One region of the Clostridium sp. SHJSY1 genome, then DNA from elsewhere that is predicted to be linked to it. Evidence: predicted binding sites of a transcription regulator. Region 1 holds the regulator's gene; each other region holds the start of a gene.
What was found. The regulator Rex, encoded in region 1, represses fermentation and respiration genes when NADH is low (regulators of the CRP and FNR family bind a similar motif). The targets are predictions, from matches to a motif close to ATTGTTAANNNNTTAACAAT.
Positions count from the first base shown of each region.

Region 2: adhE (bifunctional acetaldehyde-CoA/alcohol dehydrogenase) is a predicted target of Rex. The motif match lies at 5,902-5,921, and genes of this name have one in related genera.
Region 3: adhE (bifunctional acetaldehyde-CoA/alcohol dehydrogenase) is a predicted target of Rex. The motif match lies at 1,580-1,599, and genes of this name have one in related genera.

Region 1 covers NZ_JANDMF010000077.1:158-8,258, forward strand. The annotation lists gene NNC19_RS22335 (3-hydroxybutyryl-CoA dehydrogenase) at 1-806, opposite strand, end outside; gene NNC19_RS22340 (electron transfer flavoprotein subunit alpha/FixB family protein) at 980-1,987, opposite strand; gene NNC19_RS22345 (electron transfer flavoprotein subunit beta/FixA family protein) at 2,010-2,789, opposite strand; gene NNC19_RS22350 (acyl-CoA dehydrogenase) at 2,803-3,942, opposite strand; gene NNC19_RS22355 (short-chain-enoyl-CoA hydratase) at 3,977-4,759, opposite strand; gene NNC19_RS22360 (redox-sensing transcriptional repressor Rex) at 5,019-5,663, opposite strand; gene NNC19_RS22365 (manganese efflux pump MntP family protein) at 5,821-6,387, opposite strand; gene NNC19_RS22370 (metalloregulator ArsR/SmtB family transcription factor) at 6,854-7,216, opposite strand; gene NNC19_RS22375 (zinc dependent phospholipase C family protein) at 7,315-7,887, opposite strand; partial or broken gene NNC19_RS22380 (mannose-1-phosphate guanylyltransferase) at 8,087-8,101, opposite strand, start outside.
Region 2 covers NZ_JANDMF010000088.1:133-7,320, reverse strand. The annotation lists gene NNC19_RS22900 (nucleotide pyrophosphohydrolase) at 1-23, opposite strand, end outside; gene NNC19_RS22895 (HAD family hydrolase) at 191-982, shown strand; gene NNC19_RS22890 (D-2-hydroxyacid dehydrogenase) at 1,027-1,986, opposite strand; gene NNC19_RS22885 (50S ribosomal protein L11 methyltransferase) at 2,125-2,991, shown strand; gene adhE (bifunctional acetaldehyde-CoA/alcohol dehydrogenase) at 3,064-5,652, opposite strand; gene NNC19_RS22875 (hypothetical protein) at 6,015-6,401, opposite strand; RNA gene rnpB (RNase P RNA component class A) at 6,583-6,929, opposite strand.
Region 3 covers NZ_JANDMF010000071.1:259-15,729, forward strand. The annotation lists gene NNC19_RS21755 (transporter substrate-binding domain-containing protein) at 1-604, shown strand, start outside; gene NNC19_RS21760 (patatin family protein) at 649-1,491, opposite strand; gene adhE (bifunctional acetaldehyde-CoA/alcohol dehydrogenase) at 1,767-4,409, shown strand; gene NNC19_RS21770 (helix-turn-helix domain-containing protein) at 4,500-5,438, opposite strand; gene NNC19_RS21775 (beta-L-arabinofuranosidase domain-containing protein) at 5,688-7,670, shown strand; gene NNC19_RS21780 (MFS transporter) at 7,697-9,091, shown strand; gene NNC19_RS21785 (CBM35 domain-containing protein) at 9,134-11,170, shown strand; gene NNC19_RS21790 (PLP-dependent aminotransferase family protein) at 11,293-12,633, opposite strand; TPP riboswitch at 12,801-12,902, shown strand; gene thiC (phosphomethylpyrimidine synthase ThiC) at 12,988-14,295, shown strand; gene NNC19_RS21800 (S8 family serine peptidase) at 14,535-15,471, shown strand, end outside.

The DNA.
Region 1 (8,101 bases):
AACCATCCTGCTCTTACATACTTTCTAAGTAAGCTATGAGCTCTGTACTTAGAATCTCCTGTTTCATTGTATAAAACATCCATGATAGCTAAAACTATATCTAGTCCAACTAAATCTCCTAATGCTAAAGGTCCCATTGGGTGATTAGCTCCATATTTCATAGCTGTATCTATGTCTTCAACTGAAGCGATTCCTTCTGCATATATTCCTATAGCTTCATTTATCATTGGAATAAGAATTCTGTTAACTACGAATCCTGGAGCTTCTGCAACTTCTACAGGTTCTTTTCCAATTGCTACTGATAATTCCTTAACTGCATCAAAAGTTTCTTGTGATGTAGCTATTCCTTTGATAATTTCAACTAACTTCATTACTGGAGCTGGATTAAAGAAGTGCATTCCTATAACCTTATCTGGTCTCTTAGTAGCTGAAGCAACTTCTGTTATTGATAAAGAAGAAGTATTTGAAGCTAATATAGTTGATTCTTGACAGATTTCATCTAATTCAGCAAATATTTCTTTCTTAATTTTCATGTTTTCAACAGCAGCTTCTACAACTAAGTCACAATCAGCAGCTAACTTCATATCAGTTGTTCCTGAAATTCTAGTAAGTATAGCTTCCTTATCTTCTTCAGTCATCTTTCCTTTAGCAACTTGCTTTTCTAACCCTTTAGTTATTCCAGCTATTCCTCTTTGTACGAATTCATCCTTAATATCTCTTACGATTACTTCACAACCCTTTTGTGCAAATGCTTGAACTATTCCAGCACCCATTGTTCCTGCACCAAGTACGAAAACCTTTTTCATAGACTATTCCTCCTAATCAATTCACATTTAACTTTATTATTTTTTACTAATTTAAACCATATAATACATAAAATCAATTCATAATTTATAGAATACAATGCACAATTATGATTGAAACCACTTAAAAATTCCCATTAATTATGCATTGTTAATTCTAAATTATATATTGATTACTATTCTGCACTCTTAAAATCCTTAAATTGAGCAATTAATTCTGGTACTACTTTAACAAGATCTCCAACTATTGCATAGTCAGCAACCTTCATTATTGGAGCTGATTCATCCTTATTAACTGCTATAATAAGTTCTGAATCTTGCATACCAGCAACATGTTGTATAGCTCCTGAAATACCACAAGCTATATATATTTTAGGTTTTACAGTCTTACCAGTTTGACCAACTTGATAAGCTCCATCAATCCAACCATTTTCAACCGCAGCTCTTGAACCAGCTACTGTTCCTTCTAAAACTTCTGCTAATTCTTCTAGTAGTTTAAAGTTTTCCTTGTTTTGAACTCCTCTACCACCTGATATTATAAATTCAGCTTCAGCTATATCTACAATATTTTTCTTGGATTTGATAGTTTCTAAAACCTTAGTTCTAAGATCAGTAGCTTCTAACTTAACTTCAACCTTTTCTATATTACAATTTGTTCCATCAGTTTTAACTGTTGCAAAAACTCCTGGTCTTACTGTAGCCATTTGTGGCCTATGGTCTGGACAAGCGATTGTTGCCATTAAGTTACCACCAAATGCTGGTCTTGTAGCTAAAAGATCACCATTTTCAACTTCAACATCGATTGATGTACAGTCAGCTGTTAACCCTGTAGATAATCTAGCAGCTATTCTTGGTCCTAAATCTCTTCCAATGAAAGTAGCTCCTACAAATAATATTCCTGGCTTTCTTTCAGAAGCTAAATCACAAATTACCTTTGTGTAAGCATCAGTTGTGTAATGTTCTAAATCTTTATGATCTGCTACTAAAACTTCATCTGCACCATGTTCTGCTAAAGTTTTAGATAATCCTTCTATGTTATTTCCAAGTAATAAAGCTGTTAACTTTACTCCTAATTTATCAGCAACTCTTCTACCTTCCCCAAGTAGTTCTAAAGATACTTTTTGTAATTCGCCTTCTCTTTGTTCAGCAAAGACCCAAACGCCTTTGTAATCTGCTATATTCATAATAAATTACCCTCCTATTATCTTAGATGTAGTGTTTTTCTTTTAATTTTCCTACAACATAATATGCTGCGTTTTTAGGTGATTCCTTAACCAATTCTCCTGCACCCTTAACTTCCTTAGTCATTGACTTCTTAACCTTTGTAGGTGAGCCCTTAAGTCCTAATTCAGCCTTATCTACATCTATGTCATCTGCTGACATAACTTTAATTTGGTCATCATTAGTTGCAAATATGTTAGCAACGTGCATGTATCTTGGCGCGTTTAATTCTTCTATTGCAGTTAATAGACATGGAGTCTTAACTTCAACTACTTGGTAACCATCTTCTAATGCTCTATTTACTATTAAGCTATCGCCTTCAACCTTAACATCTTGAACATAAGTTACTTGAGGAATATTTAAATGTTCAGCTATTTCTGGTCCAACTTGTGCAGTATCTCCATCAATTGCTTGTCTTCCAGCAAGTACTATATCATAATCTAATTTAGCTATTACTCCAGCAAGAGACTTAGAAGTTGCTAATGTATCAGCGCCTCCAAGACATCTGTCTGTTAATAATATAGCTTCATCAGCACCCATACATAATGCTTCTCTTAAAGTTGCTTTAGCCATTGGAAGACCCATGCTTACAACTGTTACCTTACCACCATGTATTTCTTTTAATTGAAGTGCAGCTTCTAAAGCATGCTTATCTTCTGGATTCATTATTGATGGAACACCATCTCTAATTAATGTTCCTTTCACAGGATCTATCTTTACTGCTGTAGTATCTGGAACTTGTTTTACACAAACTACTATATTCATTCTAAAAATCCTCCTATCTTAAAATGCTTCCTGCAATAACCATCTTTTGAACTTCTGAAGTTCCTTCATAGATTTCAGTTATCTTAGCATCTCTCATCATTCTTTCAACTGGATATTCTTTAGTGTAACCATATCCACCAAAGATTTGAACTGCCTTAGTTGTAACTTCCATTGCAACATCTGCAGCAAATAACTTAGCTCTTGCAGCATCTACTGAGTATGGTTCGCCAGCTTGTTTCTTGCATGCTGCTTTGTATACTAAATGCTTAGCAGCTTCTATTTTAACGTCCATTTCAGCTATATACCATTGTAATCCTTGGAATGCTGATAATGGCTTATTGAATTGTTTTCTTTCTTTCATGTAGTTAACAGCTTCTTCAAAAGCTCCTTCTGCAATTCCTAAAGCTTGAGCTGCTATACCAATTCTTCCTCCATCAAGAGTCTTCATTGCTATACCAAATCCTTTACCTTCTTTGCCAAGTAAGTTTTCTTTTGGTACTATACAGTTTTCCATAACTAATTCAGTAGTTGAAGATGCTCTAATACCCATCTTGTTTTCAAGCTTTCCTACTGAGAATCCTGGGAATGACTTTTCAACTACAAATGCAGATATTCCTCTAGTTCCTTGGCTCTTATCTGTCATAGCAAATATTATGAAAGTCTCAGCAACACCACCATTTGTTATGAATATCTTTGAACCATTTAAGATATAATTATCCCCATCAAGTACTGCAGTAGTTTGTTGGCCAGCTGCATCTGTACCTGCTCCTGGTTCAGTTAATCCAAAAGCACCTATCTTCTTTCCTGTACAAAGATCTGCTAAATACTTTTCTTTTTGTAATGGAGTACCATTTTCATTTATTACTGAAGCACATAACGATGTATGAGCTGATAAAATAACTCCAGTTGTACCACAAACCTTTGACAATTCTTCTACAGCTATTATATAAGAAAGAACATCTCCGCCTGCTCCCCCAAATTCTTTAGCAAATGGAATACCCATCATTCCAAGCTTGCCCATTTTTTCTACATTTTCCATTGGAAATCTTTCTGTCTCATCAATCTCAGCAGCAATTGGTTTAACTTCATTTACTGCAAATTCTCTAACCATTTGTTGTACTAATTCTTGTTCTCTAGTTAATTGGAAATTCATTTAAATTACCCTCCTTAATATTCTAAAAACAATTTTATTTGTTTTGGAAGTTCTTTTCTCTTCTTTCTACAAATGCAGTCATTCCTTCTGTTTGGTCTTCTGTGCTAAAGCACTTACCAAAATCTTCTGCTTCTATAGCAACTGCCTTATCTATAGAAACTTGCATACCTCTATTTATTGCATCTTTACATAACTTAACTGCTATTGGAGCATTAGCTATTATCTTAGCAGCCATAGCTCTTGCTTCTTCCATTAAGTTTTCTAAAGCAACAACTTTGTTAACTAAACCTATTCTTAACGCTTCATCAGCTTTAATCATATCACAAGTATAAATTAATTCTTTCGCTTTACCCATTCCTACTATTCTTGATAGTCTTTGAGTTCCACCAAACCCTGGAGTTATTCCAAGACCAGCTTCTGGTTGAGCAAACTTAGCTTTTTCTGAAGCTATTCTAATATCACATGACATAGCAAGTTCACAACCACCACCTAAAGCAAAACCTGAGATAGCAGCTATAACTGGTTTATCTAAATTTTCTAATCTTAAAAATACATTATTTCCTAATGTACCAAATTCTCTTCCTTGTTCTTCATTTAAATCTTTCATCTCTGCAATATCCGCCCCAGCTACAAAAGATTTTTCTCCTGCACCAGTTAAAATTACTGCATAGATGTTATTATCTTTTTCTAAATCATCAAGTACAGTATCAAGATCCTTTAAAGTTTCTGAATTTAAAGCGTTTAATGCCTTTGGTCTATTGATTGTTACAATAGCTAAATGGTTTTCTTTTTCAAGAATTACATTCTTTAATTCCATGCCTTTTGCCTCCTTAAATCTTCCAATACTTATTTCCAAATATCTTATTACACTTTAAAGTATCAAGATACTTGTTTATTTTTCATACACATTAAATAGTTTTTGCATTTTATTTTGTTAATATTATAACAATCTAAAACAAAAAAATAATTGAAGCTTTTCAACTTCAATTATGATTATAATACTTTGTTAAATTTTTTGCAATATATAATATGAGATTTTGTGCTAATTTTAATAAGGTTTTACAAGACTCAATTTTCTACTCTTCTTCGTCCTCTTTACTGTGTAGTAAATATATCAAAGTTAACATACTTTCACTTAAATGAACATTCTCAACAGTAACACTATCTGGAACATTCAAGTCTACTGGAGCAAAATTCCAAATCCCTTTTACGCCACCCTTAACTAGTTCATTACATACTTTTTGAGCATTTATTCTTGGTACACATATTATACCAATATCAGTTTCATTTTCACTTAAATGTTCACTTAATGTATCTATCTCTTTTATTTCTATATCTTGGATTTTCATCCCAACCAACTTAGGATTGGCATCAAATATTCCTGTAAGTTCAAACCCTAATTTATTAAAACCTGTATAATTTGCTATGGCTTGCCCAATATTTCCTGCACCAATTATAACTGTTTTATATTCTTTATTTAATCCAAGTATATCTCTGATTTGGTTAAATAATTCTTTAACATTATATCCATAACCCTGTTGACCAAAATCACCAAAACAATTCAAATCTTGACGTATTTGTGATGCTGTAAAACCTATTTTTTCACCTAATTCTTTTGATGATATTCTATCTACATCATTAGCCATTAACTCTTTTAAGTATCTATGATATTTTGGTAATCTCTTAATCACAGCCATAGAAATATTCTTCTTCTTTTCCATACTGTTTCTCCTCTTAATCTAATAAAATTTTCAATTAGTTACATGCTTGTTCATAAAAATGCTAAAACAACTTTTTTCCTTATACTATATTAACATAAAACCAACTTATTTTTCTATTACTTTCTAAACATATATTAAATATTCAGTTTCATATTTACTATTTTAGTAAGTGTTCAATTAATATTTTTAATCCAATAAGTATCAATATTAATCCACCTAACATTTCTGCTCTTGACTTAAATATTGCACCTAATACTTTGCCTAAATAAACTGCAAAAATGCATAAAATTAATGTTATAATAGCTATAATAATCACAGCTGATATTATATTAACATTTAAAAAAGCAAAGCTAACTCCTACAGCTAGAGCGTCTATACTTGTGGCAATAGCTAGAATTAGAAATCTTTTATTTGTGTACTCTTTACCTTCATCAGACTCATCATCTTCACCTTTAATAGATTCAATAAACATTTTACCACCAATGAAAGCTAATAACACAAATGCTATCCAGTGATCTATTTTTTCTATATAATCAGTAAAACTTATCCCTACAGCCCATCCTATTAATGGCATTATTCCCTGAAAAACACCAAAGAATATTCCTGATTTTAATGCCATTTTCATTTTATTATCATTATTTGTACTTATACCTACAGTTAAAGATACAGCAAAAGCATCCATTGATAATCCAAAGCCAATCAATATTATAGATAATAAACTCATACTTTTCCTCCTAAATCGCTCTAATATAGTTTTATCAAAAAATAAAAATTTAAACTCAATAAAAAAGAGGCTTATGTATAACGCAACCCTAACCGTTATACATAAGTCTCACAATTTAATACAAAGTCATATGGTTTTAGCCAAATAGTTGACTTTGAATAGGATAAAAATCCTATCTGCTACTTTCTCATGCCTGAAAGTACAATTAACTACATTATTATACTTTTATCGCCACCATAAGTCAACTATTTAACCATAATAAATATATATTTTTTATATTTTTTATATTCCAATTTTTCATAATTTTTAAATTGTTTGTAAATATAACGTAAATAATATTACCTTAAACATTATATCAACAAATTTAATAAAATTCTATCATTTTCTAATAGCTATCATAGAATTAAACACAACTATTGAAGTTACCCCTACATCTTATTATTATTCCTGATAAAATCATCTTTACTTATTCTGTAATATGATTTAAGCCCTCATCAAAAATATGCTTAATATGTTCATCATCTAATGAATAGTAAACTACTTTTCCCTCTCTTCTATATCTTACAAGTCTTGCTGCTTTTAATGTTCTTAACTGATGAGAAATAGCTGATTGAGATACTCCAAGTAAAGCAGCTAGGTCACATACACACATTTCCGATTCAAATAAAGCACATATAATCTTTATTCTAGTTGAATCTCCAAACACTTTAAAAAACTCTGCTAAATCATACAATGTTTCTTCTTTAGGAAGTTTTTCCTTAACTCTAACAATTACATCCTCATGAATAATACTACAATTGCAATTTTCTATATTATCTATTTTATTCATATTCACCCTCCCGTCAATGCATGAGCACTTGTTCATATATTTATATAATTTTACCCGCTATTCCTCATTTTGTAAAGACATATAGCCAAAAAGAAGAGTTATCCAACTCTTCTTTCTGCATAACTATTTTCAATTACTTGATTAAGTATTGAATTAACAACACTGTTACATACTAGTGCTGAATATATTAAATCTTTTTCATATCCTTCAGCTTTGCCATATTCTCTTACATTATATTTAACAAAGTCTTCTACATCCTCTATTGATAAATTTTCATCAATTAACTCTGAGAAATAAAAATCCTTAGCCATTTTTGCTAACTTTTGTTCATAGGTAACATGTTTCTTTAAGTCACTCTTTAATCTCCATCTTTCACTATGGGCAAAACAAAAGAAGTCACAAAGAAAATGACATACCACGCCAAGTTCTGCACTAAATTTTTTAACTCCATAATTGTAGTAAATTTCTTGTGATGTTAAATTGGACAAAAAATATATTTTTTTAAAAATCATATCTATACTTTCATCATAAAAATGTTTTTTTAATTTATATTTAGAAACATAATCTGGTTTAATATTTCCCCATATAAATTTTTTCTTATCTATAAAATTAAGTTTGTCCATGCTAGTTTGATTCAAAATATTATTGGCTAATATTTTATGAGTATTCATCAGCAATATTAACACTTCCTCTAACAATTAATAACTAATTTATATTATACACCAATTCTAAATATTTTATAGCAGTAATTTTTTGTACTGCTAAATCTAACTTCCTAAAATGCATTTATTATTAAACTCATAGTTCTATTTAAATATATATAGTTAAATTCACGATTAAAAGTCACCATATCTCTATGATGACTTTTAATTATAAATAATCCCC
Region 2 (7,188 bases), on a different contig from region 1:
ATTCTTTCAATTGTTTTTTTCATGATTTATCACTCTCTTCCATTTATATAATACTCTATAAAAATTATACTATATATACACATTAAATTTCTTATTCAAGTCTTATACAATCCTTTTTTTAACATTTCATTAGATAATTTTATACTGTATAATGAAATTAATCAAATGAAAATAGGAGACAAGGTAAAAAATGATAAAATTAATTGCAACAGATATGGATGGAACTTTATTAAATGAAAAAGGACAAATTCCAGAAAATTTTCCTTATATACTAGAAAGGCTTGAAGAGAAAAATGTAAAATTTGTAGTGGCTAGTGGACGTCCATACTTCACTCTTTATGAAAATTTTGCTCCAGTTTCTGATAAACTGTATTATATTTGTGATAATGGTGCCTTTATTGTTGAGAAAGGTAAAATTATTAGTATAAGTGTAATGGACAAGTTCAAAGTTAATGAAATGATTAGATGTATAGAGTCTATTCCAAATACTGAAATTATATTATGTGGGAAAAATGGTGCTTATCATAAACCATGTAATAAAGAATTCTCTTCTGAAATAGATAAATATTATGTAAAAAAATATGTAGTTGAAGATTTAACCACGGTTGATGATGAAATATTTAAAATTGCTATTTGTTGTTTAGAATCATCCTCAATTACTTCATATAACATTCTTAATTCTAATTTTAGTGAAGAATTTATGATTGTTGTTTCAGGGGAAGCTTGGGTTGACATTATGAATAAAAATGTAAATAAAGGTGAAGCTTTGAGAAAGATTCAAGAAAGTGAAAGTTTTTCATATAATGAAACAATGGTATTTGGAGACTTTTACAATGATATAGAAATGCTTAAAAATGCACATTATAGCTTTGTAATGGAAAATGCCAATGAGGATATGAAGCAATACGGTAACTTTATAGCTCCTAAAAATACTGAAAATGGAGTAATAGGAACTATTGAAAAATACATATTTAATTCTTAAAGCAATCAGGTATTGATGAATTTTTCGTCAATACCTGATTTTTTCTATAATTCTACTCTATTTCTCTTTTCTTCTCTATAAAAAGCTCGAATATTTTCAATTAAATCTGTAAACAATCTATTTCTAGCCTCTACACTTGCCCATGCAATATGAGGTGTCATCACTAATCTATCTTTATTTTTTATATGCAATAATGGATTATTCTCTGGAGTTGGCTCTACTGAAAATACATCTAAAGCTGCTGCTGCAATTATCTCTTCATCTAAAGCTTTAGATAAATCCTCATCAACAACTATAGGCCCTCTTCCCATATTTACTAAAACAGCACTCTTCTTCATTTTGCTTAAATTCTCATAATTAAATAACCCTTGAGTTCTATCATTTAAAGGTGCATGGATAGATATAATATCACTTTCCTTTAAAAGCTCTTCAAGCTCTACTCTATTATAATCAGAATTATTATTTTTACCTGATGTTGAATAATAAACAACCTTTGCTCCAAAAGCATCTGCTATCTTAGCAACTTTTTTACCTATAGTTCCAAGACCAACTATTCCCCATACTTTTCCCTCTATATCATTAAACGGTCTATCTAAATTGGTAAACATACCTGATTTTGAATATTGTCCACTCTTAACAAATTTATCATAATAAGCAATCTTATCATATAAATGCAAAAGTGTTGCAAATGTGTGTTGTGCAACTGTTGGTGTTGAATATCCAGCAACATTAGTTACTGCTATATTTCTTGCTTTAGCATATTTAATATCTATATTATTAAATCCAGTTGCAGCTTCACAAATAAGCTCAAGATTTTTGGCTTCTTTTAAATTATCTTCATTTAATACAACCTTATTTGTTAAGACTATTGATGCATCTTTAATTCTCATAGATACATCCTTTTGATCAGTCTTATCATAATATACAACCTTACCAAATTCTTTAAGATTTTTAAACTCAACATTTCCAAGTGTCATTCCATCTAAAATAACTATATTCTTCAAAACATCCCATCCTTTCTAAACTACTATTTTTATGATACTCCATAGGATTATTTTTGTAAATGTAATCCATTATTACTTTACATAAATTTATATATATAATAATATGTTATTAGTTTCATTTTGAAAGGAGTATTAAACATGTTTATAATTTGCTATAAAATGCCATATAGTAAAGTTGACGAAGCCGTGGAAGCACTACAAATTAATGATATATATGATGTGTTCTATGAAAGCCTATTAAAAATAACAACTGATGAAAATGGTTATGGTTATGAAGAGGTAGAATCTGAAGAAGTTACACTTAAAGTAGCTTTTGAAAGCCATGTAGATGATTTAGAAGACTTAGAAATCTTTATGAATAAGGTTAACTCTATTCTTAATCAAAAGCCCTTTGATGTCTTTGAAGAATCTTCTAATTACGATGATTTTAGTATGCCTGCTATTCACATTGATGACACTTATGTTATTGCTTCACCTGAAGAAGAATTTGAAGGTAAGAAAAAAATTAATTTCATATCACAAGGAGCTTTTGGAACAGGTCTTCATGAAACGACCCAAGAGCTTTTAAAAATCATACTTTCAAAAGATTTCTCAAATAAAAGAGTTTTAGACATAGGAACAGGTTCAGGCATTCTTTCCCTAGCAACTGCAATAAAAGATGCTACAGAGGTTGTTGCACTTGATATAAGAGATGTTAAAGATGAGGTTGAATTTAATGCATCTCTAAATAACTTAACTAATGTAAAAGTTCTAGTTGGTGATGCTCTATCTGGAGATGTAGCTATAGATGGTAAATTTGATTGGATATATATAAATATAGGAGGAGAAGAAACTCATATGTTTATGGACTTAATAAAAAAACATCTAGACAAAGATGGACATTTACTTATTTCAGGTCTTGTAGAATGGAGCTTTGATAAAATTAAGTCTATGGTAGAAGATTATGGCTATTCCATGATAGAAAAGCATCAAAGCAATGAGTGGGTTACAGCTATATTTAAATAATTTTCATATTACAAATGTTAAAAGGTGGAATTTATGACTCCCACCTTTTTTATTAAAGCTATTTACTTATAATTATTCAGCTTTATCAAAAACATTAATAAACATTTGCTTAATTTCACTTACTAATGGATATCTTGGATTTGATCCTGTACATAAATCTTCAAAAGATAACTCTGACATTTTATCTAAAGTAGCATAAAATTTCTTTTCTGATACTCCCGCTTCTTTAATAGTCATTGGAAGATTCAATTTTAATTTTAATTCATGAATAGCATTAATTAATGATTCAACTTTTTCATCCTCTGTATTTCCACCTAACTGTAAGTAATCAGCTATTTTTGCATACCTGAATTTAGCATTTGGATACTTATATTGTGGAAAGGCAGCTTGCTTTCTTGGGTCCTCTGCTGCATTAAATTTAATAACTTCATTTATTAACAACGCATTTGCAATTCCATGTGGTACATGATGTTCTGCTCCTAATTTATGTGCCATTGAGTGACATACTCCTAAAAATGCATTAGCAAAAGCCATCCCAGCAATTGTTGAAGCATGAGCCATCTTCTCTCTTGCCTTTACATTAATTGTTCCTTCATTATATGCTAATGGCAAATATTTAAATATTAACCTTGCAGCTTCTAATGCTAACCCATTAGTATAATCTGATGCAAGAACAGATACATAGGCTTCTATTGCATGAGTTAAAGCATCTATCCCTGAAGAAGCAGTTAATCCTTTTGGCATATTCATCATTAATTCTGCATCTATAATCGCCATTCCAGGAGTTAATTGATAATCCGCTAATGGATATTTCACACCTGTTTTTTCATCTGTAATAACTGCAAATGGTGTAACTTCTGAGCCAGTCCCTGATGATGTTGGAACAGCAACAAATATAGCTTTTTCTCCAATTCTTGGCATATTATATATTCTCTTTCTTATATCCATAAATATCATAGCTAAATCTTCAAATGCTACATCTGGCTGCTCATATAGCACCCACATAATTTTAGCCGCATCCATAGGAGAACCACCACCAACTGCAATTACTGTATCAGGCTTAAACTCCATCATTTCTTTAGCACCTTTTCTAGCACTATCAAGTGTTGGATCTGGTTGTACATCATAGAATATTCTATAATCTATACCTATTTGTTCTAATACTTTTGTAACATTATCAAGAACACCTAAATCATATAAAATCTTATCTGTTACTATAAAAGCTTTTTTCTTATCCATATCTTTTAATTCTTCTAGAGCTGTTCCTAAACAACCATATTTAAAATAAATTTTTTCTGGCACTCTAAACCAAAGCATATTTTCTCTCCTTCTAGCTACGCTCTTGATATTTAATAGATGTTTAACTCCAACATTTTCTGATACAGAGTTTCCTCCCCAAGAACCACATCCAAGAGTAAATGAAGGTGCTACTTTAAAGTTATATGTGTCACCTGCTGCACCATGTGATGCTGGCATATTAACAAATGTTCTTGATGTCTTCATAGCTGTTCCAAAGCTTTCAATCCTATCCTTACAAGTTAATTCATTAGTGTATAGAACTGAAGTATGCCCCATACCACCAAATTCTAAAATCTTGCAAGCTTTATCAAGCGCTTCATCAAAAGATTCAGCCTTGTACATAGCTAAAATAGGAGATAATTTTTCATGAGATAATGGTTCCTCAAATCCAATCAATTCCACTTCTCCAATTAGTACTTTTGTGTATTGGGGAACTTTAATTCCTGATAATTCAGCTATCTTACAAGCTGATTGCCCAACTATATCTGGATTCACAACTCCATTAATCAGTAATATTTTTCTAACTTTCTCTATCTCATCAGCTTTTAAAAAGTATGATCCTCTTTCTATAAATTCATTTTTAACTTCATCATAAACATCATCTATTACAATAATAGCTTGTTCTGATGCACAAATAACACCATTATCAAAAGTTTTAGAAAGAAGTATTGAATTTACAGCCATCTTAATATGGGCCATTTCATCAATAATAACAGGTGTATTACCAGCACCAACTCCAATTGCTGGCTTTCCTGATGAATAAGCTGCTTTCACCATGGATGGACCACCTGTTGCAAGAATTATATCAGCTTCTTTCATTAATATTTGTGAAAGCTCAATTGATGGTTCATCAATCCATCCAATTATTTCTTTTGGTGCACCAGCTTTAACTGCTGCATCAAGAATTACTTTAGCTGCAGCTATGGTTGAATTCTTTGCTCTAGGATGTGGTGAGAAAATTATACCATTTCTAGTTTTTAAAGAGATTAAGGCTTTGAATATTGCAGTAGATGTTGGATTAGTTGTTGGAACTATAGCTGCAACCACACCTATTGGTTCAGCAACTTTAGTAATTCCAAAAGCATCATCTGTTTCTAAAACTCCACAAGTTTTTTCATTTTTATATTTATTATAAACATACTCAGATGCTAAATGATTCTTAATAACTTTATCTTCAAAAACACCCATATGAGTTTCTTCTACTGCCATTTTGGCTAGCGATATTCTTGCATCAAGTGCTGCCATTGCAGCTTCTCTAAATATTTTGTCAACTTGTTCTTGTGTATAAGTAGAAAACTCTTTTTGAGCATTTCTAACTTCTTGCAATTTTTTCATTAACTCTTCAACATTTGTCACTTCCATTGATACCATCCCCTTAAACAAATTTATTTTTTTGTAATAACTTCACTAAAGTTCGTTTGTTAATTTTTAATCAATCTTTTGTTAATTAAAAAGAAAAAACAATAGTCTTTTCTTATATTTTCATCTGATATATAATTATATTTTTACCTCTTTATCTTTCTATCTTAATTATATTCCCACGCAATCAAGAATTCAACCTTTATCTGAATTTTTATACTATTTTGAAAAAATCATTAGTTTTAATTTATATTTGTTAATTTTTTAACCATTTTATTTTCTAAAAATATCTTATCTATTCTTTTACATCAAAATACATTCTCTCATTCATAATTTTTTCCACATATAAAGAAGGAGTTACTTCTTTATAAAGCAACTCCCTTTTTCTTCTTTTTATTATTAACTTTCTTTCCCATAATACTTTTTGATTCCGCTTTTGCCCTTCTCTTAGCTATTTCTTTTTCACGTTCTTCCGCTTTTCTTGCCTCTATCTTATCTGAAGTTTTTACTAGAGCAAGAGAAGAGAAGAACCAGATAACGCCAAGTATTACTGCTGTAACACCTGAAGTTATTAAACTTTCTTCATTTGGAATTCCTTTAAAAGTCACATTATATACATGTGAAGTAGAAAACATAAGAAAAGCAAATATAACACTAAATGTAACTCCATTCAATTTACTTATTCTAATAGCATTAATATACTTATCAATCAGTTTAATCATACCATATCCCCCATCTGAAAACTTATACATATTCTTAATTATATCACTCTTCCCTTTTTATAACAATTAATCCTTAAGATTGTATTTTGGATTCAAAAAGGAGAATTAGTGTTAAACAATTCTTCTTTGAATTATAAAATTACTTCCCAGATATTGAGTTATTTACAATAAAAAAAACACTAGGATAAAAAACCTAGTGCTTCAATCATTTTTTACGAGATAAGCCATAAGCGGGGTCCTGTATTAAGCAATCATCTATCTAGGCCTATTGTTGCCAATAGGCTCAAGCGACACACCCAGAGGCGGAGCGGGCAACTCCTTCAATGCCTCTCTATTCGGTCTTGCTCCAAGTGGGGTTTACATAGCCGTGAAGTCGCCATCACGCTGGTGAGCTCTTACCTCGCCTTTCCACCCTTACCTACAATAAAATAGGCGGTATATCTCTGTTGCACTTTCCTTCAAGTCACCTTGACTGGACGTTATCCAGCACCCTGCCCTATGGAGCCCCGACTTTCCTCTCCTAGCTCAAAGGCTAGCAGCGATTGCCTGTCTTACTCTCAAAAACTATAATAACACATAAATAGTTATTTTACAATATAGAGTTTTATTAAGGTACAAATATAAATAATAAAACCAATAAAATAATAACAATTAATCCATATAACCCCACCCCGCATAATAATAATGTTACAAGCATAGCACATAAAACCAAACATTTACATGGACTAATTATTGCAAACAAAGGTAATCTTAAAAACTTTTTAAATCCTCTATTAAAAGAATTTCCACAATTATCTCTTAAATTATTAAAAGGATT
Region 3 (15,471 bases), on a different contig from region 1:
TATTGATGTAGAACTTCTAGATGCTATAGCTAAAGAAGAAGGATTTGAATATGAATTAAAACCAATGGATTTTGATGGAATAATACCAGGTATTACATCTAATCAAATAGATGGAGCAATAGCAGGTATGAGTATTACAGATGAAAGACAAAAGTCATTAGATTTTTCAGACCCATATTTTGAGGCAGGTTTATCTATAGTTACAAATTCTAATAATACTTCAATCAGTGGAGAGAGTGATTTAAAAGGTAAAAAAGTATCTATAAAAAAGGGAACTGCAGGGGCTAAATTTGCCGAAGACAATAAGGATAAGTATCTATTAGAATTAAACTATTTTGCAGATTCTCCATCTATGTTCCAAGCAGTAGAGAATGGAAATGCAGATTTTGCATTAGAAGACTATCCGGTTATAGCTTATAAAGTTAAAGTGGATTCAAGTTCTACATTAAAGATAGCTGGTGAGAAGGTTACTAAAGCAAACTATGGTTTTGCTGTTAATAAAGGACAAAATTCAGAGCTATTAAAGAAATTTAATGAAGGATTAGAAAAGATAAAGGATAATGGAAAATATGATGAAATAGTTAAACAATATATTTCAAAATAGTATTAAATTATTATAAAGGTATAAAATAAAAAAGTTGTTCTTATTTAGAACAGCTTTTTTATTTCATCTATTACTTTTATTGCAGCATCATATCCATTTTGCCAGCCTTGCTTTAATTTTGTTATATCTTTTTCAAAGCTTTCTATAGATTGTTCAAGATTTGGTCTTATGATTATTGCTTTTCCCTCTGCTTCAAGTTTTTCGCAAAAACGTACAGTTTCATTATAAAGTTCATGTCTAGTTAATAGTGGCTTAACTAAATTAGGATATTTTTTACCTATAATTTTTGAGGCTATTTTATTGCCTTTACCAAGGGTTTTTCTATATTCTTTTGGTCTAGTTAATACAATAAGATGTTTTTCATTACCATCAGATATAGCTTTTTTTATAGGAATAGGATCACATAAGCCGCCATCATAATAAAAACCATTTTTAAATTTAATAGCAGGGAAGAAAAGTGGAATGGCACAGGTAGCTCTAAGAATTGAACATTTATCATCTAATTCTTTTTGAGCATTTATATATTCAGTTTTACCTGTATTGGCATTAGTAACTCCAACTAGAGCAGTTCCATCATACTTCATAAAAGTATCCATATCAAATGGATTTAATTTATTAGGAATTTCGTTAAAAACAAAATCAAGTCCAAATATACTCCTGTATTTAAAGAAATTTCTAATTCCTAAATACCTCTTATCTAATCTATAATTTTCTAAAACTTCAAGATTTCTTTTGTGCTGCTTTGATAAATAAGAAACTCCATTTGTTATACCTGCAGAGACTCCTATACAGTAAGGAAACATTATATTGTTATCTAATAATGCATCCATTACTCCAGCGCTGAAAATTGGTCTAAATGTTCCACCTTCTAATATTAAACTTGGCATAATTCCTCCTTATTTTATACGTTTAATAGATTTACCTGTACAAATTATACGCTTTAAATTGATAAAATACAATAATGCTTTGGTTATTATTGTTAATAAAATATACATGTTTAGTTAAAAGTCTATTAACAAAAACAATTATTAATATTTTAATATCAACTAGAACATAATATGAGTATTAGGTACATGGGATAAATATAAAATAGCAAACTTAAAGTTAGTAGTTATCTTAAAGAGATATAATAATTAATAGCTTTATTTGGGAGGGAAAAATTATGAAGGTTAGCAATACAGAAGAATTGACTAAGAGAATTAAAGAGTTAAGAAAAGCTCAAAAGGTATTTGCAACATATACCCAAGAGCAAGTTGATGAAATATTTAGACAAGCGGCTATAGCAGCAAATAATAATAGAATAGTACTTGCAAAATTAGCTGTTGAAGAAAGTGGTATGGGAATAGTTGAAGATAAGGTGATAAAAAATCACTTTGCAGCAGAATATATATACAATCAATACAAGGATATGAAGACATGTGGAGTCATATATGAGGATAAAACATTTGGTATAAGTAAGGTTGCAGAACCTTTTGGAGTAATTGCAGCTATTGTGCCAACAACAAATCCAACTTCAACATCTATATTTAAGACTTTAATAGCATTGAAAACAAGAAATGCAATAATAATAAGCCCTCACCCAAGAGCAAAAAAAGCTACAATTGAGGCTGCAAGAATAGTTTTAGATGCAGCAGTTAAGGCTGGAGCACCAAAGGGAATAATAGGATGGATAGATGAACCATCTGTTGAGTTGTCTCAAAATGTTATGAAAGAAGCTGATTTAATATTAGCTACTGGTGGTCCTGCTATGGTTAAGTCTGCTTATTCATCAGGAAAACCAGCTATAGGAGTTGGGGCTGGAAATACACCAGCAATTATAGATGATACTGCACATATCAAAATGGCGGTTAATTCAATATTACTTTCAAAGACTTTTGATAACGGAGTTATATGTGCATCAGAACAGAGTATAATTGCTATGGATTCTATTTATGATGAAGTAAAAAAAGAGTTAGATGAAAGAGGAGCATATATACTTAAAAAAGGAGAAATTGAAAAGGTAAGGGGTATAATATTAAATGAAAAAGGTGGATTAAATTCTAATATAGTAGGACAATCAGCTTTTAAAATAGCAGAAATGGCAGGCATTACAGTACCTGAAAATGCTAAAGTCTTGGTTGGAGAAGTTGAATCTGTAGAACTTGATGAACCATTCTCTCATGAAAAGTTATCTCCAGTATTAGCTATGTATAAAGCTGGTACTTTTGATGAAGCATTAAAAAAAGCATGTAGATTAATAGAATTAGGAGGTATGGGGCATACATCTATTCTTTATACAGATCAAATTAAATCAACTGAGAGAATAAAAGCTTTTGGAGTAGCTATGAAAACAGCAAGAACCCTTGTTAATATGCCAGCATCACAAGGAGCTATTGGAGATATATATAACTTTATGCTAGCACCATCATTAACTCTTGGATGTGGATCATGGGGTGGTAATTCAGTTTCAGAAAATGTAGGACCTAAACATTTGATTAATGTTAAGAGTGTTGCTGAGAGGAGAGAAAATATGCTTTGGTTTAGGGTCCCAGAAAAAGTATACTTCAAATATGGTTGTTTGCCAGTGGCTTTAAGAGAACTGCATGAAATAGGTAAAAAGAAAGTTTTTATTGTTACTGATAGAGTTCTAGCAGAGCTTGGTTATACTGATCATGTTACTAGAGTTTTAGAGGAATTAGGAATAGACTTTAGAGTATTCTCTGATGTTGAACCAGATCCAACTCTAAAAGCAGCTAAAGCTGGAGCTGAAGCTATGCATTCATATAATCCAGATGTGATTTTGGCACTTGGAGGAGGTTCACCAATGGATGCAGCTAAAATTATGTGGGTAATGTATGAGCATCCAGATGTAATTTTTGAAGATTTAGCTATGAGGTTTATGGATATAAGAAAGAGAGTTTATAAATTCCCAGTTATGGGAGAAAAGGCAATGATGGTGGCTATACCAACATCAGCTGGAACAGGCTCAGAAGTAACACCATTTGCAGTAATAACAGATGAAAAGACAGGAATTAAATATCCTTTAGCAGACTATGAATTAACTCCAGATATGGCTATAGTTGATGCAGAACTTATGATGAGTATGCCAAAAGGATTAACTTCATGCTCAGGTATAGATGTTCTTGTTCATGCTATTGAAGCATATGTTTCTGTATTAGCATCTGAATATACAAATGGATTAGCGCTAGAGGCTATAAGATTGGTATTTAAATATCTACCAGATTCCTACAATGAAGGAGAAACAAATGTTAAAGCAAGAGAAAAGATGGCACATGCATCATCAATTGCTGGAATAGCTTTTGCAAATGCATTCCTTGGAATATGTCACTCAATGGCACATAAACTAGGGGCTTTTCATCACTTGCCACATGGTATGGCTAATTCTTTACTTATAAATGAAGTTATTAAATTTAATGCTACAGATGCCCCAACTAAACAAACAGCATTTGCACAATATAAATATCCTAATGCTGCATGGAGATATGCAAGAATAGCTGATCATTTGCATTTAGGTGGAAATTCAGATGAAGAAAAAGTAGAGTTATTAATAAATGCTATTGAAGATTTACAAGCTAAAGTTGGAATGCCTAAAACAATTAAAGAAGCAGGAGTAAGTGAACATAAATTTTACTCTACACTAGATATAATGGTTGAGCAAGCATTTGATGATCAATGTACAGGAGCTAATCCAAGATATCCATTGATGAGTGAATTGAAACAAATGTATATTAATGCATATGAAAAAAAAGAAAAAGTAGCTAAAGAAATAAAAGAAAAGACATCTAAAAGAACTAAGAAAAAATAGAATTTACTTATGAGTATAAGAAAAGTAATATTTGGTGTATAAATAAATCAAATATTACTTTTTGCTGTTTAAAAATATATTTAGTACCCCTTATTTTTTAGAAAATAAATAATATGGAATTGGAATCTCAGGATCAGAAGAATCTGTATTAATATAAGTTTTAGGATAAGCATCTCTAAATTGGGATGGTGTTACTCCTTCATATTTTTTAAAGAGTTTCATAAAATATTTTTCGTCTTTGAAACAAAGTATATGAGATATCTCTTTAATAGTTTTATCAGAATTTATAAGATACTCTTTTGCTTTATTTATCTTAATATCATTAATGTACTTTAGTGTACTTATTCCAATATTTTTTTTAAATAGACGAGTTAAATGATCAGGTGTGAAATTGAATTTGTGTGCAACCATTTCTACAGAGATATTTTTTGTTATGTTTATCCTTATCCATTCCAAAATGTCAAAAAATTTTTTGCTCATTATGTTTTCTTTTGAGATAGCTGAATTAAAGGAAGTTATAAATTGTTGAGTTAATTCTATTGCCAATTCTGATATTAGATAATTTGCAGCTAAATGAGTGTAATATGGAGAATTAGTTATGTGAAGTAGTTGCTTTAAATAAATAAAAGACTTTCCTGTATCGGTTAAAGAAAAAAAAGTTGGAATAAGAATATGATCTTGTAGTTTTTCTTTATCTAATATAGAAACAACTTCTTCATAAATTTCTGATTCGTTCAATATTTTTTTTTCTGAATTACAAAGGAAATGAGCCCAATAAAAACTACTTCCTTCTTTTGAAACTTCATACCCAAAATGAAGAGTTCCTGGGACTAAAAATAAAACATCACCAGGATTTATTTCATATTTTTCATCTCCCTGTTGAATATAGATAGTTCCTTTAACTCCAACAATAATTTCATAATCATTTTCAAATATGAAAGGCTTATGTTTCCAATTTTTTTCACTAATGAATTGTCCAGATTTAAAGTAAGAAAGTGGAGTGCTTATATTTACTTTAAAATATAACATATCTGATTTCACCACCAAATATACGATTTTATAAGTTGTTTAAAATCTGTAAACGATTTATGATAATGGTAACAAATGTATACAGATGTTAATAATATTATAGTTTCTTAAAGTTTTTATGTCAAATAAAGGTATAAAGATAATTTGCATAAAAATTTTAAGTTAAATGAAAAGAATTGAAGATGTTCAATAATAACACCCAATGTCGGATTTGACCTACTATAACAAATTTTAACGAGGTGATTTTAAATGAAAAATATGAAAAATGAGGTTGAACTAAAGAATATAAAAATTAAGGATTCTTTTTGGTGTAAATATATGGAGTTAGTAAAAAAAGAAATAATTCCATATCAGTGGAAAGTATTAAACGATTCAGCAAATATAAGAATTGAGAAAGAAAGAGATGACAATAATATACCATCAGAAAAAAGTCATGCCATTGAAAATTTTAAAATTGCAGCAGGACTTAAAAGTGGACATCATTATGGATATGTTTTTCAAGATAGCGATGTATATAAGTGGTTGGAAGCTGTATCATATTCATTGATAAATGAAAAGGCTGATAATCTTGAAAAAGTAGCTGATGATGTTATAGATTTAATAGAATTAGCTCAAGAAGAGGATGGTTATTTAGATACCTATTTTACTATTGATGCACCTGAAAGAAAATTTAAGAGATTACTTGAAAGTCATGAATTATATTGTGCAGGACATTTTATGGAAGCAGCAGTAGCCTATTATGAAGCTACTGGAAAAAAGAAAGTTATAGATATAGCTTGCAAAGTAGCTGATTGTATAGATAGGAATTTTGGACCAGAAGAAAGTAAGATTCATGGATATGATGGTCATGAAGAAGTAGAAATTGGATTAGCAAAATTATATTCTGCAACTGAAAATGAGAATTACCTAAAGTTAAGTAAATATTTTCTAGAACAAAGAGGAAAAGAAAGTGGATTTCTTAGAAATCAATTAGCAGAAGATAATAATAAAAATGCAATATTACCAGTAATGAATAATTTTTCAACAAGATATTTTCAGGTTCATAAACCTATTTTAGAGCAAGAAACTGCTGAAGGACATTCAGTAAGACTTGTATATATGTGTACAGCTTTAGCAGATGTTGCTTATCTAACAAAGAATAAAGAAATGTTAGATACTTGTAAAAGGCTTTGGAAGAACATTACGGAAAAGAGAATGTATATAACAGGTGGTATTGGTTCAACAGTAAATGGAGAAGCATTTACATTTGATTATGATTTGCCAAATGACACTATGTACTGTGAAACTTGTGCTTCTATAGGGCTTATATTTTTTGCTCATAGTATGCTGAAAAGTGAACCTTCTAGTATTTATGCGGATGTTTTAGAAAGAAGTCTGTATAATTCTTCTATTAGTGGAATGGCATTGGATGGTAAACATTTTTTCTATGTTAATCCTTTAGAAGTTGATCCTAAAGCTAGTAAATATGACCCTACAAAAAGTCATGTAAAAACTACTAGAGCAGAATGGTTTGGTTGTGCATGTTGTCCTCCCAATTTAGCAAGAACTCTAACTTCTTTAGGTAAATATGTTTATACTACTTTTGAAAATACAATATATACACATTTATATTTATCTAATGATGCAGAAGTTTCAATAAATAATAATAAAGTTTCTATTAAGCAAGAAACAAACTTGCCATGGGAAGGAAATGTAAAAGTATCTGTAGGGGTTAATAAAAAAAGTGATTTTGGTATGGCTTTTAGAATTCCTTATTGGTGTGATTCTTATTCAGTTAAAGTAAACGGTGAAGCTATAGATTATGAGGTTTCAAAAGGATATATTTCAATTAATAGAGAGTGGAATAACTTAGATGTAATAGAAATTCAACTTGAGATGAAAATTCAAGAAATATCAGCAAATCCACATATTAAGGATGATCTAGGTAAAGTTGCACTACAAAGAGGCCCACTTATATATTGCTTAGAAGAAGTAGATAATGGTAAAAATCTACATCATATTAAACTTAACAATAGGGAATATAAGTATGATTTTGATCCTAATCTTTTAGGTGGTGTTGTTAAAATTACAACTAAAGCTAAAAAACTTATAATAGATAATAGCTGGGAAGATAAATTATATAAATCTAATGTAGAGTCTCCAAATTATGAAGATAAAGAAATTATTTTTATTCCATATTATAGCTGGGCAAACAGAAATCAAGGTGAAATGAAAGTCTGGATAAACAAGTAATTAATAATTATTATGGAGGAGTATAAATGGAAAGTAAAATAGAAGAAAAAATTGAAAGTAAAATTCAAAAAAAACAATCTGTCCCAGTTTATCAAAGAATTAGCTATGGAATGACTGATTGTGCAGGGAATTTATTATATGTAGTAATAAGCACATATTTATTATACTTTTTTACAGATGTATTTGGATTAAGTGTTGGTGTTGCAGGAACATTATTATTAGCAACTAGATTAGTTGATGCTATTGATGCACCTGTTTGGGGGTTATTAGTTGATCACACTCATACAAAATGGGGACAAAGTAGACCTTATTTTCTGTGGTTATGTGCACCATTTGCAGTATTTACATGGTTAACTTTTACAACACCAAATTTATCAGGAACTATGAAAGTTGTTTATGCAGCAGTGACTTACATCTGTGCAGGAGTTTGTTATACAGGTATAGCAACACCTATAACATCTATTTTACCTAATTTATCAGATGATTCTGAGGAGAGAGTTGTATTAAATTCATATAGAATGGTAGGTGGAAACGTAGGTACGCTCCTTACTAATCTAACACTACCACTAGTAGCGGTTTTAGGTTCAGGTAATGATAGAAAAGGTTTTTCTCTTACTCTTGCTATATTTGGAGTTGTTGCAATAATAATGTTAGTAACATCCTTCAAAAATTTAAGAGAGCAGAATGTAAGTAAGCTTAAGCCTATTCCTATAAAGAAGAGTTTAGGAGCAGTAAAGGGAAATTGGCCATGGGTATTATTAGTTACTGCAAATTTGATTTATTGGATTGGTAGCAATATCAGGTCATCATCTCAAATATATTACTTTGAATACAATTTAAATATGAAATATTTGGTCTCTATAGTAGGCTCATTATCAATTTTAACTGTAGCTGGTATGATATTAATACCGTTTATGGTTAAAATATCAAATAAGAGAACAGTAATGATCAGTGCACTTTTTGTAGCAGCAATTTCAAATATATCAATACATTTTGCAGCACATAATGTGGCAGCAGTTATAATTTTTTATGTATTAGGGTCAATTGGGTCAGGAGTAGCTTGCTCTATGCCATTTGCTATGCTATCAGATGCAGTAGATTATGGTCATTGGAAAACTGGAATAAGAGCTAGTGGATTTTTAACATCAATAGGAAGTGCATTTTGTATTAAAGCTGGAAGTGGAATTGGAGGATTTATTCCAGCACAAATAATGGGCGCATTTGGATATGTAGCAAATCAATCACAATCTGCAAACTCATTATTTGGGATAGAGTTTAGTTTTGTGTGGTTACCAGCAATATTATTTGTAGTTGCATGCATTCCTATGTTGATTTATGGAAAATATGAGAAAAATGAAGGTAATATAAAAAGAGAGTTAGAAGAAAGATTGTTAGAAGAAAAAAACCCAGTACAAGCTTGATAAAAAAACAATTTAAAAGTGATGAGAAGGAGGTTTATTAATATGAAAAAAGTATTAGTTGCTACAATATGTAGTGCAGTTTTACTAAGTGCAATACCAATGATGAAAACTTATGCAGCTACAAATCTTACAGTTGATTTGGGTAGTGAGATTGGGCCAGTAACACATGTGGGGGCAGGGTCTTTATATGGAGTAACAGAAACTAAGCCAGATAATAATTTAATACTGCCACTTCATAATAAAGTTTTAAATAATCCTGCAGTAATTGGATATCAACAACCTTGGGGGGGAGCTATACCAGTTGCACAAAGAGTGGCACCTATGGGAACTAAGGTTCAAATTCGTTTAGCAGATTGGTACAAAGGTTGGTATGATTATTCTAATTTGAATGATTGGTTTAATAAGATAACAACAACTGTCAATAACGTAAAATCAGCAGGTCTTACAAATGTTTATGGATATGAACTATGGAATGAACCTGATGGAACATGGAAAGGTAAGATAGTAGGAAAAATAGATTATAGTGATAGCTATGTTGAATTTAGGGTAAATGTTCCAAAAGCAGGGGCTTATTCAATGAATATAAGATATGCAAATGGAACAGGTTCTGATTCTACTCAGAGTATGAGTATTAATGGAGAGGCAGCTTCAACTGTAACATATCCAAACACAAGTGCATGGTCAGTTGGTGGAGGTAGTGAATCATTAACTAAGAGTGTGGATTTAAAGGCGGGAGTTAATACTATAAGATTTACAAAAGGATCTAGAGGATATGCTGAACTTGATTTTATTGATATATTAGGCGGAAATCCAGTTAGATATGAAGCTGAAAATGCAAGTATAAGTCATGCTAATATTTTTGATTGTGGTTATAGTTCAGGAGATTCTACAGGAAATTTGACATTTAGTGAATTCTATAGTAAAACACAAGAAAAAATAAAACAACTTGATTCGTCTATTAAAACTATAGGGCCATCTTTTGCAGATTATACTCATGAAGGGATGAAGGAATTTATGAAATATCAAAAAGTTCATAATACTCTTCCAGATATTATTTCATGGCATCAATTGGCAGGACAAAATTTTACTGAAGATTATAATGATTATAGATCCATAGAAAAATCTTTAGGAATAACAGAAAGACCAATGAGTATAAATGAATATAGTGGACCAGGATGGAAAAGTGATGAAGGAAAACCAGGTTCAGTAGCTCCACTAATAGCAAAATTTGAAAGACTCAAAGTTGATAGTGCTTGTCAAAGTTATTGGGATGTACCTAACCCAGGTAGATTAGGCAGTTTATTAGCAAACGATAAGGATAGAAATGGTGGTTGGTGGTTCTATAAGTGGTATGGAGATATGTCTGGAAAGATGGTAAATACTACACCTCCAAATGTTAATGATATGAGTGCAGTGGACGCTTTTGCATGTGTAGATTCTAGTAAAAAATATGCAAGTGTACTTTTTGGTGGCACAACGGATGGAGCAGTTAATGCTGTTATTAAAAATATACCATCCTTCTTTGGAAATAAGGCACATATAAGAGTTGATTGGACCCCTTTTGTAAATAAAGATACTGTAGTAAATACAACTAATACATTACTTGAAGGTGATTATTCAATAAAGGATGGACAAATTACACTGCCTATTTCAGGATTATATAATAATGATGGATATCGTATATATATTACTCCTTATGGACAAGCAACTAATAGATATGAAGCAGAGGATTCAGCTGTGAATAAAGCTAACTTATTTAGTGCCTCTAATGCATCAGCAGGAAAATATGTTGGGCAAATAGATTATAGTGATAGTTATGTAGATTTTTATGTAAAAGTACCAAAAACTAAGACTTATACAATGACAATAAGATATGCAAATGGAACAGGCACAAACTCAACACAGGAATTAGCATATAATGGAGGTGCCTTTTCAACTATTACCTACCCTAAGACTTCGGGATGGTCACAATTTGCTGATTTGAAAGTAAATGTGAATCTTAAAGCTGGCGACAATATTATTAGATTGGCAAAGGGAAATACAGGTTATGCAGAGTTAGATTATATTGATTTGAATTAAGCACAGTTATGCATATAATAAGTTAGGAATCTTAGTTTATTTGATTAGAAAAACATTATTACAGGAGGAGGACATTGAAAAAAATTATAGTTTTTCAATGCCCTCATTTATAATGGAAAATTTCATGAAAACATCTTTAGTTTTTCTTCTATTACAGAAATTCCTTTTTTTATATCATGATTACTAACACTAGCAATACTAAGTCTAATTCCTTTTTTATAAAATTTATCATAAAAATAAAATCTTTTACCATGTCCAACAATAACTTTAGATTTTTCAAGTTCTTTTACTAAAATATCTTCGTTAACCCATTCTGGAAGTTCTAGGTAACAGTAAAACCCAGAATGACTTTTTATTACTTTTACATCAAGATATTCTAAAGATTTTAAACTTTCATTTAAAATATCATATTTGCTCTTTAGATCGGCAGTTACCAATGAAGTGTGCTTATAAAGTAGCTTGCTTTGAAGGTAAATTTCCAAAGTGGCTTGTGACAATAAGGAAGGTGTAGGGTAAGAGAAAAAATGAATTTTATACATACATTTTTTTAAGGATTTAATTAAATTTGTAGGAGAGACTATAAAACCTATTCTCATCCAAGGCATAATTTTAGAAAAACTACTTATGTAAAATACGTGTTCATGATCAGAATACGAAAATATAGGATCATAGTTTCTATCTTCATCTATACATGAAAAATAGTCATCTTCTACTATATATACATCATATTTTTTAGCAAGTTTAGCTATAGTTTTTCTTTGACTTTTATTTAAAGTAGTTCCTAAAGGATTATGATGCCTTGGAATGACATAAAAAAACTTAATACTCTCTTCCTTGAATATTCTTTCAAGTTCTTTAAGGTCAATTCCATTTTCATTTCTTTCTATACCAATTACAGGAACATTACTATTTTTTAGTCCTTCAATATACATTGCATAAGTAGGTTGTTCTATTAAAATAGTTGTTTTTCTATTTGGAAGCTCTAACATATTTAATGCACTTAAAGTTTGACAAATGCCCATATTAATAAAAATATTATCTCTAGAAGTAAATATTTGAGAGTTAGAAAGATGAGTAACAAGTCTATCTCTTAATGAGTCAATGCCATAAATACCACTTTCTAAAGAATAATTGCTATAAATATCTCCAGCCCATTTTAAACAGTGCTTTAAGTCTTCAGTATTCATATTACCTATAATAGTATTACCACTATAAAAATTTATTGTATCACATTCAACATTATTTCTACTTAATGTTTCTGCCACAAAAAAACCACTTTTAGGTGAGGAATAAATAATGTGATTATTTTTTAAGGTTTCATAAGCCTTTATAACTGAATTTTTTGAGCAATTATATTTTGTGGTTAAATTTCTAATAGAGGGTATTTTTGATCCAGGTTTTAATTCGCCTTTTTGTATTGATTCATTTATATCATCTGCAATTATCATATATATACTTTTCAAGTTCAATACCTCCTATCTATATAATTTCAGAATATCATAGTATGGTTGAATTTTCTATAACAGTGATAAAAGATAGAAGTGTGTTATGGAGTAAATTCTTTTTGATTCATATTTATAATTTCTTGAAATAAAAAGTAAATAATAGTATAATCAGAATAAAATAGAAAAAAACTTGCTAGGGGTGCCAATTTGGCTGAGAGGGAGTAAAATCCTAACCCTTGTAACCTGATATGGATAATGCCATCGGAGGGAAGCAATATTAACTTTACTATATTAACATATATAATTATGTAGTGATTTTAGCTTGCTTTGGCAAGCTTTTTTTTATAGCAAAAAAACAAGGAGGGTTTATTAATGAATTATACAACTCAAATGGATGCAGCAAAAAAGGGAATCATTACAAGAGAAATGAAAATAGTAGCAGAAAAGGAAAATATGAATGTAGAAGAATTAAGATCTTTAGTGGCAGAGGGAAAGGTAGCAATTCCTGCAAATAAAAATCATAAAACTCTTAGCCCAGAAGGAGTGGGACAAGGACTTAAAACTAAAATTAATGTTAATCTTGGTATATCAAAAGATTGTCCTGAATGTGATAAGGAGTTAGAAAAAGTAAGAGTTGCTCTTGAAATGAAAGCAGAAGCCATAATGGATTTGTCTAACTATGGTAAAACAGAAGGAATGAGAAGAAAAATAGTTGAAATGTCTACTGCAATGCTTGGGACTGTACCAATATATGATGCTGTAGGTTTTTATGATAAAGAGTTAAAAGATATAACTGCTGAAGAATTTTTAGAAGTAGTAGACAAACATGGACAAGATGGAGTAGATTTTATAACAATACATGCAGGGATTAATAGAGAAGCTGTTGAAACAGTGAAAAGAAATAAGAGATTGACTAGTGTAGTTTCAAGAGGTGGATCATTATTGTTTGCCTGGATGGAGCTAAATAATAAAGAAAATCCATTTTATCAACATTTTGATAAACTTTTAGATATATGTGCTAAATATGACATGACAATATCTTTAGGGGATGCATTAAGGCCAGGATCAATTAATGATTCAACTGATGCTAATCAAATAAAGGAACTTATAACTCTTGGAGAACTTACAAAAAGAGCTTGGGAAAAAAATGTGCAAATTATAATTGAAGGACCAGGGCATATGGCACTGAATGAAATACAAGCAAATATGTTATTAGAAAAGAAATTATGTCATGGAGCACCTTTCTATGTTTTAGGACCTTTAGTTACAGATGTTGCTCCAGGGTATGATCATATAACATCCGCAATAGGAGGAGCTATAGCAGCTACTTATGGAGCAGACTTCTTATGTTATGTTACACCAGCAGAACATTTAAGATTACCAGATCTAAAAGACATGAAAGAAGGGATTGTAGCATCAAAGATTGCAGCTCACGCAGCGGATATAGCAAAAGGAATTAAAGGGGCAAGAAATTGGGATAATGCAATGAGTAAAGCACGGGCTGATTTAGATTGGGAAGCTATGTTTAATTTAGCTATTGATGGTGAAAAGGCAAGAAGATACAGGGCTGAATCAAAGCCACATGATGAAGAGTCATGTACAATGTGTGGAAAAATGTGTTCAATGAGAACAATGAAAAAGATTTTAAATGGGGAAGATTTAAATATCCTTAGAGATTAAATAGAAAAATAATAGATGGATTGATTTAATGTAAATTTTAAATCAATCCATCTATTTTTTGTAATAATGTAAAAATTGTCAAGAGTTTTTAAGTAATTTGATAAAATATTCGGTTTAAACTTGAAAAAAAATTTTTTTCCAGAAAAAGTTAAAAATATATTTACAAGGATAAAAGTTAGTTGTAAAATAAACAACAAAATCAAAAAAAATACAACTAGGGAATAAAAAGGGGGATTAACATGAAGAGTAAGAAGTTTATTTCGCTTATTACTACTTTAGCATTAACTACTACAATAGCATTAAATAGTAGTACATTGTCAGCTTTGGGAAAAGATGTGTCTACTGATGAGTTGAAACAAGTTTTAAAGAGTGAAGTAGAGGCAAAAATTTTAAATCAAACAAAATATATTAAAGGAAATTCCTTAACAGAAAAGGTGGTTAATGAAAATGGGTCAAGTTCTAATTTAGAAGAAGAGATTAGAGTTATAGTTCAATTAGAAGATACACCTGCAATAAAAGATAATAGTGCAGAATATAATGACTCAATAAAGGTAAAAGAAGAAGAAATTAAATCATCTCAAAATGATGTGATTGTTAAGGTTGAAGCTATAACAGGAACAACTGTAAAAAGAAGTTTCGGATATTTAGTTAATGGTTTTTCTATAAATACTAAGAGAAAATATATAGATAAGTTAAGAGCTGTAGAGGGAGTGAAGTCTGTTACAGAAGTAAAATCATTTAAACCAGATATGGAATTTGCAAAGAAAATAACTGGAGCAACGGATGTTTGGAAAGACCTTGGATATAAAGGTGAAGGAATGGTAGTTTCTATTATAGATACTGGAATTGACTATACTCACAAGGATTTGCAAAAGATAGATACTAGCAAAATAAAAATAGATGAATCTAAAGCTAAAACAGATATGGACAAGCTTGGGTATGGTAAGCATTTTACAGATAAAGTGCCATATGGATATAATTATGCTGATGGAAATGATAATGTAATTGATGATGGAAGTCAACATGGTATGCATGTTGCTGGAATTGTAGCAGCAAATGGTGATGAGAATGAGACAAATTCCTTTAATGCTGTAAAAGGAGTTGCACCAGAAGCTCAACTTTTAGCTATGAAGGTATTTACTAATAATCCAAACACAGAGTCAGCATGGGATGATG